Regions from separate parts of the Stenotrophomonas sp. 112478_Sma genome, predicted to be linked through region 1. Evidence: riboswitches for the same ligand, from Rfam matches in the RefSeq annotation. Region 1 holds a riboswitch; the other holds the start of a gene.
The links. Region 1 has a riboswitch for thiamine pyrophosphate ahead of thiC (phosphomethylpyrimidine synthase ThiC). Riboswitches for the same ligand answer to the same signal wherever they lie in the genome.
Positions count from the first base shown of each region.

Region 1 (3,392 bases):
CCAGAAGAAGCCCAGCAGCGTCGGCGCCAGTACCACGCCCACCACGAACTCGCGCACGCTGCGGCCACGCGAGATGCGCGCGATGAACGAACCCACGAACGGTGCCCAGGAAATCCACCAGGCCCAGTAGAAGATCGTCCAGTCGGCGACCCACGTACTGGAGGAGAACGGTGACATGCGCAGGCTCATCGTCACCAGCTGGTTCAGGTAGGACCCCAGCGTCGTGGTGAAGGTATTGAAGATCGCGCCGGTCGGCCCGAGCACCAGGACCAGTGCCAGCAGCAGGGCGGCCAGCGCCAGGTTGAAGTTCGACAGCCATTTCACGCCGCGCTCCACGCCGCTGAGGGTGGAGGCCATGTACAGCACGAAGGCGACGGCGATGATGGTCAGCTGCAGCGGCACACCGGCATGCACGCCGAACACGCGCTGCATGCCGGCTGCGATCTGGATGGTGCCGAAGCCCAACGTGGTGGCCACACCGATTGCCGTGGCCACCACCGCGGCAATGTTGACAATCCGTCCTATCCAGCCCCGATGATGATGACCGATGATCGGCTGCAGCATGTCGCTGACCAGCCCGCGGCCGTTGCGGTTGAACTGGAACCACGCCATTGCCAGACCGATCAGCGCGTAGATCGCCCACGGATGCAGGCCCCAGTGGAAGAACGCATAGCGCATCGCTGCACGTGCGGCGTCCATGCTTTCCGGTGCCAGTCCTTCCGGCGGCTTGCTGAAGTGGGAGATCGGCTCGGCCGCCCCCCAGAACACCAGGCCGATGCCCATGCCGGCGGCGAACAGCATCGACATCCAGCTGGCCCGCGAGAATTCGGGTTCGGCGTCTTCGCCACCGATGCGCAGGTTGCCGAAGCGGCCGAACGCCAGGTACATCAGGAACACCAGCGCCAGGAACACCACCAGCAGGTACAGCCAGCCGATGCCGCGGATGAGTTCGCCGAGGATGCTCTGCACCACGGCGTTGAAGGGACCGGGTGCTACGCCGGCAAGCAGCACCAGCAACAGGACCAGTGCGATGGAAACACGAAACACCATGAAGGAGCTTCTCCGATCAAAGGGATTGAGGGAGCGAGCAAATGCTTGCAGCGAGGGGCCGGCGGCACTCGAGCGCTAGCCGGGCAGGGGCCGCGATGGCGGCGATGCGTCATCGGTCGCAGCGACACGATGCGCGTGCACGTTACTGAACGCGACGTCATGGTTGCGTTAATTCATCAATGCCGCGTGACGCGCAGCCGCCCCGTAGGCTCGCCCTGTTGCAGGACTTCTATGGTCTAATGCCGGCAAGAAGCGGGGGTACCGCGGCCATCGGCCACGGTTGAGACAGTCCCTTGGAACCTGATCCGGCTCATACCGGCGTAGGGAAGCTTTGCAATGCAACCGAACCCGGACGCCGCCCAAGGACCGTCCGCGTGCGGGGGCAGTGCGCCGCCGCTTCGTCCCTGACCCTCCTGGACGATGCCCGATGAACGCACAGCTCTCCGCCCTGCAGCAACAGGCCCAGCAACTCTCCGAATCCGTGACCCGGCCGATTCCCGGCTCGCGCAAGATCCATGTCACCGGCTCGCGCCCGGACCTGCGCGTGCCGATGCGCGAGATCACACTGAGCCGCACGCCGACCCTGTTCGGCGGCGAAGAGAACGCGCCGGTCACGGTGTATGACACCTCCGGCCCCTACACCGATCCTGACGTGCGCATCGACCTGTCCGCGGGCTTGCCGGCCCTGCGCCGTGCCTGGGTCGAAGCGCGGGGTGACACCGAACAGCTTGATGGCCTGAGCTCTTCCTTCGGCCGCGATCGCGAGCACGACCCGAAGCTCGATGCGGTGCGCTTCCCGGCCCGCAGCCTGCCGCGCCGCGCCCGTGCGGGTGGCAATGTCACCCAGATGCACTATGCGCGCCGCGGCATCATCACGCCGGAGATGGAATTCGTCGCCATCCGCGAGAACCAGCGGCTGGACGCGATCCGCGATGCAGGCCTGCTGCAGCAGCATCCGGGCGAAGCCTTCGGCGCATCCATCCAGAAGATCATCACCCCGGAGTTCGTCCGCGACGAAATCGCCCGTGGCCGGGCGGTGCTGCCCAACAACATCAACCACCCGGAAAGCGAGCCGATGATCATCGGCCGCAACTTCCTGACCAAGATCAACGCCAACATCGGCAACAGCGCGGTGTCATCCGGCATTGCCGAGGAAGTGGAGAAGCTGGTGTGGGCGATCCGCTGGGGGGGCGATACGGTGATGGACCTGTCCACCGGCAAGCACATCCACGAGACCCGCGAGTGGATCATCCGCAACTCGCCGGTGGCGATCGGCACGGTGCCGATCTATCAGGCCCTGGAGAAGGTCGATGGCCGTGCCGAGGCACTGACCTGGGAGATCTTCCGCGACACGTTGATCGAACAGGCCGAACAGGGCGTGGACTACTTCACCATCCATGCCGGCGTGCTGCTGCGCTACGTGCCGCTGACCGCCAAGCGGGTGACCGGCATCGTCAGTCGCGGCGGCTCGATCATGGCCAAGTGGTGCCTGGCCCATCACAAGGAGAATTTCCTCTACACGCACTTCGAAGACATCTGCGAAATCATGAAGGCCTACGACGTGACCTTCTCGCTGGGCGATGGGCTGCGCCCGGGCTGCATCGCAGACGCCAACGACGCGGCGCAGTTCGGCGAGCTGGAAACGCTGGGCGAGCTGACGAAGATCGCATGGAAGCATGACGTGCAGACGATGATCGAAGGTCCCGGGCACGTGCCGATGCAGCTGATCAAGGAAAACATGGACAAGCAGCTGCGCGAATGTGGTGAGGCTCCGTTCTATACGCTGGGGCCGCTGACCACGGACATCGCGCCCGGCTATGACCACATCACCAGTGCCATCGGCGCAGCGATGATCGGTTGGTTCGGTACCGCGATGCTCTGCTACGTGACGCCGAAGGAACACCTTGGCCTGCCCAACCGCCAGGATGTGCGCGACGGCATCATGGCCTATCGCATCGCCGCACATGCGGCCGACCTGGCCAAGGGGCATCCGGGCGCGCAGGTCCGCGACAACGCATTGAGCAAGGCGCGCTTCGAGTTCCGTTGGGAAGACCAGTTCCACCTCGGGCTGGACCCGGAGAAGGCAAAGGAATTCCATGACGAGACGCTGCCCAAGGACGCGCACAAGCTGGCGCACTTCTGCTCGATGTGCGGGCCGCACTTCTGCTCGATGAAGATCACCCAGGACGTGCGCGAGTACGCCGAGGCCGGAATGAAGGAGAAGTCCGAGCAGTTCCGCGCTGCGGGCGCGGAGGTCTACCAGCAGGGCTGATCGGACTGGCGTCGCCGGGCGTGCCCCGGCGGCGCTGCATCGCGCGCCTCACGCGCATCCCGTTATCCTC
Region 1 is NZ_CM151072.1:3,539,030-3,542,421, reverse strand. It holds gene ACZK08_RS16135 (BCCT family transporter) at 1-1,050, opposite strand, end outside; TPP riboswitch at 1,295-1,395, shown strand; gene thiC (phosphomethylpyrimidine synthase ThiC) at 1,478-3,322, shown strand.

Region 2 (3,392 bases), 960 kb from region 1:
CCTCGCCGGCACTGCCCGGCATCACCGGCAACGGGCGGGTCGATGACCCGCCCGTTTGCGTCCGGACCGTCCATGGCGTTGAATGCGCAGCCCTGGATGACTCCTTTGCCCCCGGCCCCCGCATGACCTCCACCGCCCACCGCGTGCAGGGCCTCAACAACGATGAGGTCGCTGCCGACTGGCCCGCGATCGATGCAGCCGAGGTTGCCTGGCTGGCCCGCCGTTATCCGGTGCTGGACGCGGACAGCGCCCTGCGTTGGCACAGCCCCCGGCCGTTGTCGGCCGCCGCGCTGGTCGAGGGTACCCGCGGCCGGGTGTTCATCAAGCGCCACCACCGCAGCGTGCGCAGTGCCGCCTGCCTGCAGGAGGAACACCGCTTCATCGCCCATCTGGACGCTGCCGGCGTGCCGGTGGTGAAGGTTCTGCCCACCGCCGGAGGCGACAGCGCCATCGAGCATGGGCCTTGGACCTATGAACTGCATTCACCGGGGGTGGGTGACGATCTGTACCGCGACGCCGCCTCCTGGACGCTGCTGACGGACATCGCACGGGCGCATTCTGCCGGACGCATGCTGGCCCGGCTGCATCAGGCCGCCGCCAGCTACCAGGCCCCACAGCGCAGCACGCATGTCCTAGTGGCACGCGACGAGCTGATCCGCGCCGCCGACCCCATCAGCGCGCTGGAAGCGGGTCTTCCCGACCGCCCGGGACTGGCGCGCTACCTGGCGCGGATTCCGTGGCAGGCGCAGCTGCGCCGCGACGTCCTGCCCTGGCATGCCGGCCTGGCCGAGCGCCTGTCCGCCGAGCCGCCGCTGTGGGCGCACAACGACTGGCATGTGTCCAACCTGCTGTGGCGCGGCGACGACGTCAGCACCGTGCTGGATTTCGGCCTCGCCTCACCCACCAGCGCGCTGTTCGACCTGGCCACCGCGATCGAGCGCAATGCCGTGGCCTGGCTGGAGCTGGAGCGGGGCCATGAGGCGGTGCGCATCGACATCGCGCTGGCGCTGCTCGACGGCTACCGCGAAGTGCTGCCGTTGTCGGCCACCCGCCTGCACCTGCTGGCGGACCTGCTGCCGATGGTCCACTTCGACTTCGCACTGTCCGAAGTGGAGTACTTCGAAGGCATCACCGGCTCGACGGCGAACGCCGATGTCGCCTGGTATCCCTTCATGCTGGGCCATGCCGCGTGGTTCGCCAGCGCACCCGGCCAGGCCCTGCTGCAGGCGCTGCATGCCGCCGCCTGAAGGGCATCGGCTCGCAAATCCCTGCCATCTGTAGTGAAATAGCGGCCTGAAGCGGGGGTGCCTGGATCTGCAGGCTGAGAGAGTCCCTTGGAACCTGATCCGGTTTGCACCGGCGTAGGGAGCTTTGAGCCGCAGCCACACCCCCGTTCCGGGCCGGTGCACCTGCGCGCCGTCGCTTCGTCTCCCCTGTTGTCCGAAGACGAATCGAATGAACCGCTGCCTGCGTCCCACCCTGCTCGCTCTCGCCCTCTGTGCCGCGCTGCCGCTGCATGCCAGCGAGGCTGGAGCCTCCCCCGACGTGGCAGCCGACAGCGGCGAACGTTCGCCCACCGAGCTGGCAGCGGTCCGCGTGCAGGCCGGCAGGCCGGCGGCCGACAGCGCGCGGGTCAGTGCATTCGGCGCCGGCTCCTGGAAGGACACCCCGGCCTCGGTGAACGTGCTCGAACGCGACTACCTCGACCGTCGACAGGTGCGCTCGTTGTCCGAACTGGCAAGCAATGACGCCTCGCTCGGTGATGCCTACGCGCCGGTGGGCTACTACCAGAACGTCGCCATCCGCGGCTTCGCGCTCGATGCCGCCACCGGCTACCGCTTCAACGGCCTGGCCATCGCCGGCGAACAGCGGCTGGCGCTGGAGAACGTGCAGGCGGTGGAGATCCTGAAGGGTGAAGCCGGCCTCGCCGCGGGGGTGATGGCACCCGGCGGCATCATCAACTACATCGGCAAGCGCCCGGCCGAAGTGCGCACGGCTACCCTCGGCACCGATTCGGAAGGCTCGCGCTATGCCGCCGTCGATGTCGGCCACTGGATCACGCCGCGTTTCGGCATCCGCCTCAATGCCGCCTGGGAGGGCAGCGAGTCCTACGTCGAGCACGCCGACGGCCGCCGCAACTTCTATTCGCTTGCAGCGGACTGGCTGATCGGCGAGCGCGGCAAGCTGGAAGTGGACGCCAACTACCAGACCAGTTCGCAGCGCTCGGTGTCCGGTTACCAGCTGCTGGGCGCACGTGAGCTGCCTCGTGGCGTCGACCGCGAGCACCTGCTGGGCTATCAGCCGTGGCAGCGCCCGGTGGAGATCGCCAGCACCAACATCACCGCCGTACACACCTACGACTTCAACGAGCGCTGGCAGTCGCGGCTGTCGGTGGGCCACAGCCGCTCGGTGATCGACGACAACGTCGCCTTCGCCTATGGCTGCTACTACGCCGACGCATGCGCTGATGGCAGCGTGCCCGGCAACTACTTCGCCCCCAACGGCGACTACGACATCTACGACTACCGCAGTCCGGACGATACGCGCCGCAACCAGCAGGCGCGCGCCGAGCTGCGTGGCCGCTTCGACACCGGCAGCGTCGGCCACCAGCTGACGGTCGGCGCCGACACGTTCCGCCGCACGGTGGACCGGCGACCGAGCGTCAACGAGTACGTAGGCAGCAGCAACATCCACGACACGCAGGTGCCGGTGTACGAGCCCTCGCCGCTGATGCCCGGCCCGTCCGCGCGGCGCCTGGACAGCCGCCAGACCGCCGTGTTCGCGCTGGACCGCATGCAGTTCGGCGATGACTGGCAGTGGCTGGCCGGTGGCCGCTTCGTCCGCCTGGACGAGCGCGCCTACGACAAGCGCGGCACGCCGCAGCGGCACAGCCGGCTGTCGCGCTTCCTGCCGCAGACCGCGCTGGTATGGAAGGCCACCGACCAGCTCAATGCGTACGCCAGCTATGTGCGCGGCATTGCGCTGGGCCAGGAGGCACCGTTCTGGACCTCCAACGCCGATGCCTTCCTGCCGGCGGTGCAGTCACGGCAGCTGGAAGCCGGCGTCAAGTACGTGCCGGCTGCGTCGCTCACCCTGGGCGCCGCGCTGTTCCGCATCTCGCAGCCCTACCAGTACGCCATGCCGGATGACAGCGATGCCGGTTACACCTTCGTCGAGCGCGGCACGCAGACCCATACCGGCCTGGAGCTGACCGCCAACGGCCAGCTGACCGATGCGCTGCAGATCGTCGCCAGCGCCAGCGTGCTGCAGGCGCGGGCACGCGATACCGGCACGCCGGGCCAGGAAGGCCATCAGCTGGTGAACGTGCCGAAGGTGCGTGCCAGTGTGCATCTGGCCTACGCACTGCCGTTCGTGCAGGGCCTGGATGTCAC
Region 2 is NZ_CM151072.1:201,959-205,350, reverse strand. It holds gene ACZK08_RS00895 (phosphotransferase enzyme family protein) at 123-1,247, shown strand; TPP riboswitch at 1,291-1,385, shown strand; gene ACZK08_RS00890 (TonB-dependent receptor) at 1,456-3,392, shown strand, end outside.
Region 2: another riboswitch for thiamine pyrophosphate. It lies ahead of ACZK08_RS00890 (TonB-dependent receptor); the one in region 1 lies ahead of thiC (phosphomethylpyrimidine synthase ThiC).